3 regions of the Pseudomonas sp. HS6 genome follow, and region 2 is predicted to be linked to each of the others. Evidence: predicted binding sites of a transcription regulator. Region 2 holds the regulator's gene; each other region holds the start of a gene.

Region 1 (4,170 bases), 720 kb from region 2:
TCCGGTGCTGTCGATCGACATGGGCGGCTCGATTGTTGCCGCCAACCGAGCGGCGGCGCAGTTGCTCGGGGTGCGGGTGGACGAAGTGCCGGGGATTCCGCTGTCGCGTTACGCCGAAGATTTCGACTTGCCGGAACTGGTGCGCGCCAACAAGTCGCGAATCAACGGCATGCGGGTCAAGGTCAAGGGCGACATCTTTCTCGCCGACATCGCCCCGCTGCAATCGGAGCACGATGACAGCGAAGCCATGGCCGGTGCCGTGCTGACGCTGCACCGGGCGGATCGGGTCGGTGAGCGAATCTATAACGTGCGCAAGCAGGAATTGCGTGGCTTCGACAGCATCTTCCAAAGCTCAAAAGTCATGGCGGCAGTGGTGCGTGAAGCCCGGCGCATGGCGCCGCTCGATGCGCCTCTTCTGATTGAAGGCGAAACCGGCACCGGTAAAGAGTTGCTGGCTCGGGCCTGTCACCTGGCGAGCCCCCGTGGTCAGTCACCATTGATGGCGCTCAACTGCGCGGGGCTGCCGGAGTCGATGGCCGAGACCGAGTTGTTCGGCTACGGCCCCGGTGCCTTTGAGGGTGCACGGGCCGAAGGCAAGCTCGGGCTGCTGGAGCTGACGGCGGGGGGCACGCTGTTCCTCGATGGCGTCGGTGAAATGAGCCCGCGCTTGCAGGTGAAATTGCTGCGCTTCCTGCAGGACGGTTGCTTCCGTCGTGTGGGCAGTGATGAAGAGGTTTACCTGGATGTGCGCGTGATCTGTGCCACCCAGGTCGACCTGTCCGAGTTGTGCGCCCGTGGCGAGTTTCGCCAGGACTTGTACCATCGCTTAAACGTGCTTTCGTTGCACATTCCGCCACTGCGCGAATGCCTCGACGGTTTGACACCGCTGGTGGAGCACTTCCTCGATCAGGCCAGTCGGCAGATCGGTTGTCCGTTGCCGAAACTGGCGCCGGCGGCGATGGATCGGCTCAGTCATTACCATTGGCCGGGCAACGTGCGACAACTGGAGAACGTGCTGTTCCAGGCGGTTTCGCTGTGTGATGGCGGGACGGTTAAGGCCGAGCATATTCGTCTGCCAGACTATGGCGTGCGTCAGCCGCTTGGCGATTTCTCGCTGGAGGGCGGGCTCGACGAGATTGTCGGGCGCTTCGAGAAAGCGGTGCTTGAGAGCCTGTATTCCGAGCACCCGAGCAGCCGGCAACTGGGCAAGCGGCTGGGCGTCTCGCACACCACGATTGCCAACAAATTGCGTGAGTACGAAGTCGGCAAGAGCGAGTCTTAGCCGGTATTGCATCGCTTCTGATGGCCTCATCGCGAGCAGGCTCGCTCCCACAGTAAAGCTTCATTTGACGGCTGACCTTGTGGGAGCGAGCTTGCTCGCGAAGGCGACCCTACAGACAGCGACGAGGTAATGCCTTGCCACATGGCGGCATTCCACCGCCGGTTTTTCGACTTCGATACATTTCCCCCAACCCTGCCAAACCCCTCAAGTCCTTTGTTTATCGGGTCCTCGACCGCCAGAAAAAAGTTGGTCTGCAAATTGCTTGTGGCTCAGCAGTACAGCGGTGGGCGGCAAACGTCCGGCATGCAGAGGAAAGAGTGTGGACAAGTACCTTTATGTGGCAATGACCGGCGCCAGCCAGAACGCACTGGCGCAAAAGGCTCATGCCAACAACCTGGCGAACATCTCCACCAATGGTTTTCAGCGCGACCTGGAGCAGGCGCGTTCGATGCCGGTGTTCGGTGACAGCTTTCCGGCGCGTGCGTTTGCCATGAGCGAACGGCCCGCCACCGACTTCACCGCAGGCTCCTTGGTGGAGACCGGTCGCGACCTCGATGTCGCCGTGACCGGCAACGGTTTCATTGCCGTGCAGAACCCCAACGGCGGCGAAAGCTACGTGCGCACCGGCAGCCTCAATATCGACGCCCTGGGCGTGCTGCGTGCCGGCAACGGCATGCCGGTCATGGGCAATGGCGGGCCGATTGCCGTACCGCCGCAGCAGCAGGTGGAAGTCGGTGAAGACGGCACCATCAGTATTCGTGCGATGGGCGAAGGCCCGCGCGTCATGGCCGAAGTCGACCGGATCAAGCTGGTCAATCCGGACATCAAGAACATGAACAAGGGCCTGGACGGTTCGATCTACACCAAGGACGGCCAGCCTGCGCCGGCCGATGCCAACGTCAAACTGGTGTCGGGTTTCCTGGAGTCGAGCAACGTCAATGCCGTGGAAGAGATGACCTCGGTGCTGGCCCTGGCCAAGCAGTTCGAGTTGCACGTCAAGATGATGAATACCGCCAAAGACGACGACCAGGCCATGGCTCGGGTCTTGCAGATCAGCTAATTATCAGAACGTCGCGCCGTAAAACAGGCGCACGAGGAGAATCGAATGCTTCCGGCTCTATGGGTTGCCAAAACAGGTCTGTCCGCCCAGGACACCAACCTGACCACCATTTCCAACAACCTGGCGAACGTGTCGACCACGGGTTTCAAACGTGACCGCGCCGAGTTTCAGGACCTGCTGTATCAGATCAAGCGTCAGCCAGGCGCCCAGTCGACCCAGGACAGCGAGCTGCCGTCGGGTCTGCAAGTGGGTACCGGTGTGCGCATCGTCGGCACCCAGAAGAACTTCACCGCCGGTAGCCTGCAAACCACCGAGCAGCCGCTGGACATGGCCCTCGACGGCCGTGGTTTCTTCCAGATCCTGCAACCGGACGGCACCACGTCTTACACCCGTGACGGTACTTTCCACCTCGACTCCAATGGCCAGATCGTCAACGCCAGCGGCTTCGCTCTGGAACCGGCCATTGTCATTCCGAACAATGCCCAGACCTTCACTGTCGGCCGTGACGGCACCGTGTCGATCACCGTGGCCGGCAATGCTGCCTCGCAAGTGATCGGCAACCTGCAAACCGCCGACTTCATCAACCCGGCCGGTCTGCAAGCCGTGGGCAACAACCTGTTCCTGGAAACCGCCGCTTCCGGCGCGCCGCAAATCGGCACTCCGGGCCTGAACGGTTTCGGCACCACCCTGCAGAACACTCTGGAAACCTCCAACGTCAGCACCGTGGAAGAGATGGTCAACATGATCACCACTCAGCGCGCTTACGAGATGAACTCCAAGGTGATCTCCACCGCCGACCAGATGCTCTCGTTCGTAACGCAGAATCTGTAATCAAGTCTATGAGGCGGCCATGAGGCCGCCTGCAACACCGTGAGGTAAGGGTCATGAAACGCTTCGTATCTGTTCTGGCATTGGGTGGGGTGGTCTCGCTCGCGGGCTGCGTCGCTCCGACGCCCAAGCCCAATGACCCTTACTACGCCCCGGTGTTGCCGCGGACGCCGTTGCCGTCGGCCGCCAACAACGGCTCGATCTATCAGGCCGGTTTCGAGCAGAACCTGTACAGCGACCGCAAGGCGTTCCGGGTCGGTGACATTATCACCATCACCCTGAACGAGAAGACTCAGGCCAGCAAGAACGCCAACTCGCAAGTGGCCAAGAACAGCAAGACCGGCATCGGCCTGACTTCGCTTTTCGGCGGCAGTGGCACCACCAACAACCCGTTGGGCGGTAACGATCTGAGCCTGGACGTCGGCTACAGCGGCGACCGCGCGACCAAGGGTGACAGCAAGGCGGCCCAGGGCAACACCCTGACCGGCTCGATCACCGTGACCGTCGCCGACGTGTTGCCCAACGGCATCATCGCCGTGCGCGGCGAGAAGTGGATGACCCTCAACACCGGTGATGAACTGGTGCGGATCGCCGGCCTCGTACGCGCCGATGACATCGCCACCGACAACACCGTGTCGTCGACCCGGGTCGCCGATGCGCGCATCACCTACTCGGGCACCGGTTCGTTCGCCGATGCGAGTCAGCCAGGCTGGTTCGACCGTTTCTTCCTCAGCCCGCTGTTCCCTTTCTAGGTGGCTAAGTTGAATTTCAGAAGCCTCATGGTGGCCGCGTTTTTGTTGTCGGCGGCCTTCAATGCACAAGCCGAAAGGTTGAAGGACATCGCCAGCATCTCTGGCGTACGTTCCAACCAGTTGATCGGGTATGGCCTGGTGGTTGGGCTTAACGGCACCGGCGACCAGACGACGCAAACCCCGTTCACCCTGCAGACCTTCAATAACATGCTCTCGCAGTTCGGTATCAAGGTGCCGCCGGGATCGGG
Region 2 (4,170 bases):
TGGCGGCTTCGGGGACCAGCAGCACAAACAGCAGGTCGACCGGTGCACCATCGATGGCGTCGAAATCGATGGGCGCTTCAAGGTGCATCAAGGCGCTGATGGGCGACTCACAGCCCTTGAGGCGGCAGTGGGGAATGGCGATGCCGTTGCCAAAACCGGTCGAGCCGAGTTTTTCACGGGCAATCAGCGCCTCGAAGACATCTTGCATCTCCAGATCCGGTACTTCCCGGGCGATCAGGTTGGCAATTTGTTCGAGGGCTTTCTTTTTGCTGCCGCCCGGCACGTTCACGAGGGAACGGCCGGGGGTCAGGATGCTTTCAAGTCGGATCATGGGGGTGGGGGTTATCGACCGGTAGCGCCCTGAAGCAGGCTCTGGGTCTTTTCCTTATGCTTTTTGAGTTGTTTATCAAGCTTGTCGGTCAGCGCGTCGATCGCAGCGTACATATCTGTATGTTCCGCGTTTGCGACGACCTCGTTACCGGGAATATGCAGCGTGGCTTCGATTTTCTGCTTCAGCTTCTCGACGCACATCGTGACTTGCACGTTGGTGATCTTGTCGAAATGGCCCTCAAGCCTCTTGAGCTTTTGCTCAACGTACTCACGGAGAGGTTGGGTAACTTCCAGTTGGTGTCCACTGATGTTGACTTGCATACAGCTTCTCCTTCGTTGCCAGTGCATAAAGCGGCAGGCCGAAGAGCCTGCCACTGGAACGCTGTAACGTGGCTTACATCAACCGCTTGCGTTCGCTCGAAGGCGCGATCCCGAGGGATTCGCGGTACTTGGCGACGGTGCGGCGAGCCACCTGAATGCCTTGTGCCTCCAGTAAACCAGCGATCTTGCTGTCACTCAACGGCTTTTTCTGATTTTCCGCGGCAACCAGTTTTTTGATGATCGCGCGAATCGCCGTGGACGAGCATTCACCGCCTTCGGAGGTGCTGACGTGGCTGGAGAAAAAGTATTTCAGTTCATAAATGCCCCGGGGGGTATGCATGAATTTCTGCGTGGTGACCCGGGAAATGGTCGACTCGTGCATGCCCACCGCTTCAGCGATGTCATGCAGTACCAGCGGCTTCATGGCTTCGTCGCCGTATTCAAGAAAGCCGCGTTGATGCTCGACGATCTGGGTGGCCACTTTCATCAGGGTTTCGTTGCGGCTCTGCAGGCTCTTGATGAACCAGCGGGCTTCCTGCAATTGATTGCGCATGAAGGTGTTGTCGGCGCTGGTGTCGGCGCGACGGACGAAACCGGCGTACTGAGCGTTGACTCGCAGGCGTGGCACCGATTCCTGGTTCAGCTCAACCAGCCAGCGTTCGTTGTCCTTGCGCACGATGACGTCAGGCACCACGTATTCGGCTTCGGTGGATTCGATTTGCGAGCCTGGGCGCGGGTTGAGGCTCTGTACCAGTTCGATGACCTGGCGCAGTTCATCTTCCTTGAGCTTCATGCGGCGCATCAGCTGGCTGTAGTCGCGGCTGCCAAGCAGGTCGATGTAATCGGTGACCAGACGCTTGGCCTCCGCGAGCCAAGGAGTCTTGGCCGATAGCTGGCGCAATTGCAGCAGCAGGCATTCGCCCAGGTTGCGTGCGCCAATGCCGGCAGGTTCGAATTGCTGGATGCGGTGCAGGACGGCTTCGATCTCGTCCAGCTCGATGTCGAGCTCCGGATCGAAGGCGTCGAGGATTTCTTCGAGGGTTTCGTCGAGGTAGCCCTGATTGTTGATGCAGTCGATCAGGGTGACGGCGATCAGGCGATCGGTGTCGGACATCGGCGCCAGGTTCAACTGCCACAGCAGGTGGCTTTGCAGGCTCTCGCCGGCGGAGGTACGGGTGGTGAAGTCCCACTCGTCGTCATCGCTGCTCGGCAGGCTACTGGCACTGGTCTGGTAGACGTCTTCCCAAGCAGTGTCCACCGGCAGTTCGTTGGGGATTCGCTCGTTCCATTCGCCTTCTTCAAGATTATCGACCGTCGGTGCGGTCTCCTGATAGGAGGGTTCCTGGATCTCGGTGTTGGGCTTCTGTTCGGCGTTGTCGGCCATGGGATCGGAGTTGTCGAAGTCGTCGCCGTCTTCCTGACGTTCGAGCATCGGATTGGATTCCAGAGCCTCCTGGATTTCCTGTTGCAGATCCAGGGTCGACAATTGGAGCAGGCGGATGGCCTGTTGCAGCTGCGGTGTCATCGTCAGCTGCTGGCCCATTCTCAAGACTAGCGATGGTTTCATGGCAGGGGCTTAACACCTTATTCGCCGGCGCTATGCGCCATCCACTACAGGGCGCCGGAGCGCCAAACTTAAGCAAATTATATGCCTGAAACTGTCGTGTTTGCCTAGAGCGCTGTAACAATAAAAGCGTATAAAAGTGCGCTTCAACGTTACAGCACCCGGACGGCTGGTCGAATGCTGTCGCGCTTACAGGCGGAACTCGTGACCCAGATACACTTCCTTCACCAGATCATTGGCGAGGATGGTCGCGGAGTCGCCTTCGGCGATCAGTTGGCCATCATTAACGATGTAGGCCGTTTCACAGATATCCAGCGTCTCGCGGACGTTGTGGTCGGTGATCAGTACACCGATGCCCTTGGCCTTGAGGTGGTGAATGATCTGCTTGATGTCGCCCACGGAAATCGGGTCGACACCGGCGAACGGTTCGTCGAGCAGGATGAATTTCGGTGCAGTGGCCAGTGCGCGGGCGATTTCCACTCGGCGACGTTCACCACCGGACAGGCTCATGCCGAGGTTGTCGCGGATGTGGCTGATGTGGAACTCCTGCAGCAGGCTTTCCAGCTCCTTGCGACGGCCGGCCTTGTCGAGCTCCTGACGGGTCTCGAGGATGGCCATGATGTTGTCGGCCACCGACAGTTTGCGGAAGATCGACGCTTCCTGGGGCAGATACCCGATACCGGCCTTGGCGCGGCCGTGCATTGGCTGATGGCTGACGTCCAGGTCGTCGATCAGCACGCGACCCTGATCGGCCTGTACCAGGCCGACGATCATGTAGAAGCAGGTGGTCTTGCCGGCGCCATTGGGGCCGAGCAGGCCGACGATCTGCCCGCTGTCGATCGACAGGCTGACATCGCGCACGACCTGGCGGCTTTTATAGGCCTTGGCCAGGTGCTGAGCTTTCAGAGTTGCCATTACTGGGTTTTCTCGTCGGTTTTCTTCTTCGGCTGGATCACCATGTCGATGCGCGGGCGCGCTTCGGTGACCTTGTTGCCGGTGGCGCGACCGGCGCTGGCCAGTTTTTTCACCGTGTCATAGACGATTTTCTCGCCTTGAGTGACGTTGTTGTCCTTGTCGATGACCTTGGCCTTGTCGATCAGTACAACGCGGTTTTGCTGCGCATGGTACTGAATGGTCACGCCGTAGCCTTGAACCGGCTTGGCGTCGCCCTGGGTCTGCAATTGCTCGAAGTAGGCCAGATTGCCCACCGAAGTCACGACGTCGATATCGCCGTTGGGCGCGCGGGTCATGGTCACGGTGTTGCCTTTAACGATCATCGAGCCTTGGGTGATGATCACATCGCCCTTGTAGGTCGCGACGCCATTCTTGTCATCGAGCTGAGCATCGTCAGCCTGGATGCGGATAGGTTGCTGACTATCGTTCGGCAGAGCCCAGGCGCTCACGCTTCCCAGTGCTGCGCCCAGACTGAGCAAAATAGGGAGGGTTTTAACGAGCCTCATACTGTCCTCTTACGTTCGATAGCAGGTGTATCCTGCTTTCCTTCAAATACGCTTTCATTCCCACGCCGGTCGATATGCCGCCAGCGCCGTCGATTCTAACGGGTTGCTCGGTCTGCGCATATTGCTGCTGCGGAAACACGGTCATGCGTGTGCTGGTGATCAGGGTGTCGCGGTTCTTTTCATCGGTGCGCTTGACGCGAACCGAGTCGATCAATTCGACTTCGGTGCCGCCGGAATTCACTTCACCGCGTTCGCTGGTCACGTGCCACGGGAAGTCGGTGCCGCGATACATGTTCAGGTCGGGCTTGGTGACCAGTGTAATGTCGGTCGCCTTGACGTGCTCGGCCTTGTCGGAAGTCATTTCGTACTGCACCTTGCCGTCTTCCAGGTACTGCAAGGTGTGGGTGTTGGTCGCATACCAGTCGATCGGGCTCTCTTCTGCCGAGACAGGCGGCTTGTCGAGGAAGCGTTCCGGGCTGATGTTCCAGTAGCCGA
Region 3 (4,170 bases), 790 kb from region 2:
ACTCCACCGATCCGATCGGCCCGGGCGAAGTGCTGTTCTCGGAAAACTTCTACCAGGCCTGCCACCGCTGCCTGAACGAGGGCGGCATCCTCGTGACCCAGAACGGCACGCCGTTCATGCAGATCGAAGAAGTGAAAACCACCGCCGGTCGCCTGCGCAGCCTGTTCCCGGACTGGCACTTCTATCAGGCGGCCGTGCCGACCTACATCGGCGGTTCGATGACTTTCGCCTGGGGCTCGACCAACCCGGCCTACCGCAAGCTGAGCCGTGAAACCTTGCAACAACGCTTCATCGGCAGCGGCATCGTCACCCGTTACTACAACCCGGAAATCCACATCGGTGCCTTCGCCTTGCCACAATACGTGCTGCAAGCGGTGAACAAACCGAGCAACGACTGATCGTTCAGCCGTCATCACTGCGGGAGCGAGCGGCTTCGCTCCCGCAGATGAAATGTTTTTCATGTTTCATCGGTGTAAAGCTTTTGAACGATCATTCCTGACAAAAGTCGAGATAGATATGAGCCCATTTGCGGGTTTGTTCGAGGAGGCACCAATGCAAAAGTGGAAAGTCACTTTCGTGGATGATCACGGTGAAATTGTTGATGAAATCTTCGAGCGCGCGGAATGCCCCAGCGACGATGAGGCTGCCCGTCTGATCAAGGAAAAACTCCTTCCTGTCGCCGCCGCACTGGATCTCAACGATCTGGAAGGGCGAACCGCCGATGCAGGCGCCAAAAGCCTGAAAACCCAGAACAGCATCGAAATCCGCAGCATCACTCCCGTCTGAAAAACTTCTTGTCCTTAACGCACCAGGCCTTGGCAGCGGCTCTATCTTGGGGCTACTCTGCAAGCGAGATCAGCGAACGGATCGCTAAGGTCTGGTCTTGTCAGCTACATGCTTGTTTCCCGCCGGCAACACGGTTGTCGTAGCGCCAGGGCCGTTCGGCCATGTGCAGGGAATACGGAAAGTCTATCCATCTATGCGAGGGGGACGATTCATGAGCACAGCCTATCAAGAAGACATCAGCAGCAGCGTGCTGCGCCGCATGAAAGAAGGCGGTTTCGATTTTTCCCGATTCCATCCCATCGAGTTCTACGCCATTTTCCCGGACGAGGAGCGGGCGCGCAGGGCGGCAGGAAAATTTCGCGGTGAATCCATCAATGCCCAGGTCAGTGCGCGCGACGACGGCGCGTGGTCCCTGGAATTGAGCAAGGTGATGTACGCAACCTACGACGACATTGGCGATTTCGAACAGGGCTTTTCGGCGGTGGTCGAGCCCTTGGGCGGCATCATCGAAGGCTGGGGCGTGAAGCAGGAGGTGCGCAACCGCCATCGTTTGAACTGATAACCCTCGCAACACGTCGAGCAGCGGCTGACCTTCGGGTCGGCCGTTGTCGTTTCTGCACCCTGAACATCGCACGGCAAAACCCTGAAACAAGAATTCGAGGCAAAAAAAAAGCCACCTGAAGAGGTGGCTAAAAGGGAAGACCGGAAGGAGAGGAAACCGGTCAGGGTTACGGCCGGTAGGGCTGCCGGGGCAGCCCGGATCAGTGGTGCTGCGCACTTCGTCAGGGACGTTTCGCAGCGGATGTGCGGATTATCCGCAGCCGGCGCCGGGCAGTGAAATCAACTCTGACTATGCTGGTGATAGGCGACTGCACTGCGTCGCAATGAGGCGGGGGCGATCAGGTTGGGGCATTTGCCGCACAGGAATGGTGCGGTGGTTGTGGCGTGAATATCCAACCGATTGAAATCAAAGCGTTTATGCCGATGGCACGGGCCTTGCGAAGGCCTGTATGTCCGGGGTGACAAGGAGTACGGCATGATCCGCACCTATTTTGATGAAATGTACGATGCCGGCGGCCAGGTCCGCCCGCATTACCGGGAGTTTGCCCGCTGGCTGGCCGATACGCCTGACGAACTGCTGGCCCAGCGGCGACGCGAGGCCGATCTGCTGTTCCATCGTGCCGGGATCACTTTCACGCTCTACGGGGACGAGCAAGGGACAGAACGCCTGATTCCCTTCGACACCATTCCGCGCAGCATTCCCGCCAGCGAGTGGCGGATCGTCGAGCGCGGCTGCATCCAGCGGGTCAAGGCGTTGAACATGTTCCTCGCCGACCTTTACCACGAGCAGCGCATCATCAAGGCCGGGATCATTCCCGCCGAGCAGGTGCTGGCCAACGAGCAATACCAGTTGGCGATGCAAGGGCTGGATCTGCACCGCGATATCTATTCGCACATCTCCGGCGTCGACTTGGTGCGCGACGGCGACGGCACGTATTACGTGCTCGAGGACAACCTGCGCACGCCCAGCGGCGTGAGCTACATGCTCGAAGACCGCAAGATGATGATGCGCCTGTTCCCCGAGCTGTTCGCGGCCCAGCGCATTGCCCCGATCGACCATTACCCGAACCTGTTGCTCGACACCTTGAAAAGCTCAAGTCCCATCGACGACCCGAGTGTCGTGGTGTTGACACCGGGCCGGTTCAACAGCGCGTTTTTCGAGCATGCGTTTCTCGCCCGGGAAATGGGCGTGGAACTGGTGGAGGGCGCGGATCTGTTCGTGCGCGACGACAAGGTCTTCATGCGCACCACCGACGGCCCGAAAGCGGTGGACGTGATCTACCGCCGGCTCGACGACGCGTTTCTTGATCCATTGGCCTTCCGCCCGGATTCGATGCTCGGCGTGCCGGGGCTGCTGTCGTCCTATCGCTCCGGCAACGTGGTGCTGGCCAATGCGATCGGCACCGGCGTGGCGGATGACAAGTCGGTGTATCCGTTTGTCACCGAAATGATCCGTTTCTACCTCGACGAAGAGCCGATCCTGAAGAACGTGCCGACGTGGCAGTGCCGCAACCCGTCTGAACTTTCCCATGTACTGGCCAATCTTCCAGATCTGGTGGTCAAGGAAACCCAGGGCTCCGGCGGTTACGGAATGCTCGTGGGGCCGGCGGCGACGACGGCGGAAATCGATGCGTTCCGCGAGCGGATCAAGGCCAAGCCCCACGCGTACATCGCGCAACCGACGCTGTCGCTGTCGACCTGTCCGACCTTTGTCGAAAACGGCATTGCGCCGCGCCATATCGACCTGCGCCCGTTCGTATTGTCCGGCCGCGAAACCCGGGTCGTGCCCGGCGGTTTGACCCGTGTCGCCCTGCGTGAAGGCTCTCTGGTGGTGAACTCATCCCAGGGCGGCGGAACCAAGGACACCTGGGTGGTCGAGGATTGAAGGAAGCCTGCCATGTTAAGTAGAACTGCCTCGGATCTGTACTGGATGTCGCGTTACCTGGAGCGGGCGGAAAATCTCGCCCGCATGCTCGATGTCAGCTATTCGCTGTCGCTGATGCCGCAGGACGGCCGTGGCGACGGTTTGCACGAACTGGCGATGCCGCTGCTGATCACCGGCACGCTGGACGATTACCTGGAGCGTCACGGCGAGCTGCATGCCGAGCGATTGCTGCACTTCTTCGCGCTCGACGCGGCCAACCCGGCGAGCATCTACAGCTGCCTCGGCGCGGCGCGAGCCAGCGCCCACGCGGTGCGCGGTCGGATCACCGCCGACATGTGGGAGAACATCAACGCCACCTGGCTGGAGATCCGCGGGATCGCCAACCAGGGCCTCAGCCGCTATGGCATGAGCCGTTTCTGTGAGTGGATCAAGGAACGTTCGCACCTGTTCCGAGGGGCGTCCTACGGCACCATCATGCGCAACGACGCGTTTCGTTTCATTCGTCTGGGTACGTTTATCGAGCGGGCGGACAACACGCTGCGCCTGCTCGACGCCCGTTACGAAATGGCCGGCGATCAGGCCGAAGCGGTCAGTGACGGCACTGCGCACGCCTATTACCAATGGAGTGCCTTGTTGCGGGCCTTGTCATCGTTCGAGGCCTACACCGAAATCTATCGCGATGCACCCGGCGCCCGGCATGTCGCCGAACTGTTGCTGTTGCGCGCGGATGTGCCGCGCTCGCTGCGGGCCTGTACCGAAGAAATCGACCAGATTCTCGCGCAACTGCCGGGGGCCAACGGCCGTCCCGCGCAAAGGCTGGCGGCGGAAATGGACGCACGCCTGCGCTACACCGGCATCCACGAAATCCTCGAGGAAGGGCTGCACGCCTGGCTTACCGAGTTCATCCCGCTGGTGCGCCAGTTGGGCAACGCCATTCA

The links. The regulator sigma-54, encoded in region 2, starts transcription at its own class of promoters, with help from an activator protein. The targets are predictions, from matches to a motif close to ANTGGCATNNANNTTGCTNT.
Region 1: JJN09_RS29240 (flagellar basal body rod protein FlgF) is a predicted target of sigma-54. The motif match lies at 1,528-1,547, and genes of this name have one in related genera.
Region 3: JJN09_RS28915 (circularly permuted type 2 ATP-grasp protein) is a predicted target of sigma-54. The motif match lies at 1,770-1,789, and genes of this name have one in related genera.

The regions. Positions count from the first base shown of each region.
Region 1 is NZ_CP067412.1:6,454,384-6,458,553, forward strand. It holds gene JJN09_RS29235 (sigma-54-dependent transcriptional regulator) at 1-1,282, shown strand, start outside; gene JJN09_RS29240 (flagellar basal body rod protein FlgF) at 1,602-2,342, shown strand; gene flgG (flagellar basal-body rod protein FlgG) at 2,388-3,173, shown strand; gene flgH (flagellar basal body L-ring protein FlgH) at 3,227-3,922, shown strand; gene JJN09_RS29255 (flagellar basal body P-ring protein FlgI) at 3,950-4,170, shown strand, end outside.
Region 2 is NZ_CP067412.1:626,370-630,539, reverse strand. It holds gene ptsN (PTS IIA-like nitrogen regulatory protein PtsN) at 1-331, opposite strand, end outside; gene raiA (ribosome-associated translation inhibitor RaiA) at 343-651, opposite strand; gene JJN09_RS03045 (RNA polymerase factor sigma-54) at 725-2,218, opposite strand; gene lptB (LPS export ABC transporter ATP-binding protein) at 2,405-3,130, opposite strand; gene lptA (lipopolysaccharide transport periplasmic protein LptA) at 3,130-3,675, opposite strand; gene lptC (LPS export ABC transporter periplasmic protein LptC) at 3,662-4,170, opposite strand, start outside.
Region 3 is NZ_CP067412.1:6,380,438-6,384,607, forward strand. It holds gene speE (polyamine aminopropyltransferase) at 1-398, shown strand, start outside; gene JJN09_RS28905 (hypothetical protein) at 553-786, shown strand; gene JJN09_RS28910 (ribonuclease E inhibitor RraB) at 998-1,345, shown strand; gene JJN09_RS28915 (circularly permuted type 2 ATP-grasp protein) at 1,823-3,232, shown strand; gene JJN09_RS28920 (alpha-E domain-containing protein) at 3,245-4,170, shown strand, end outside.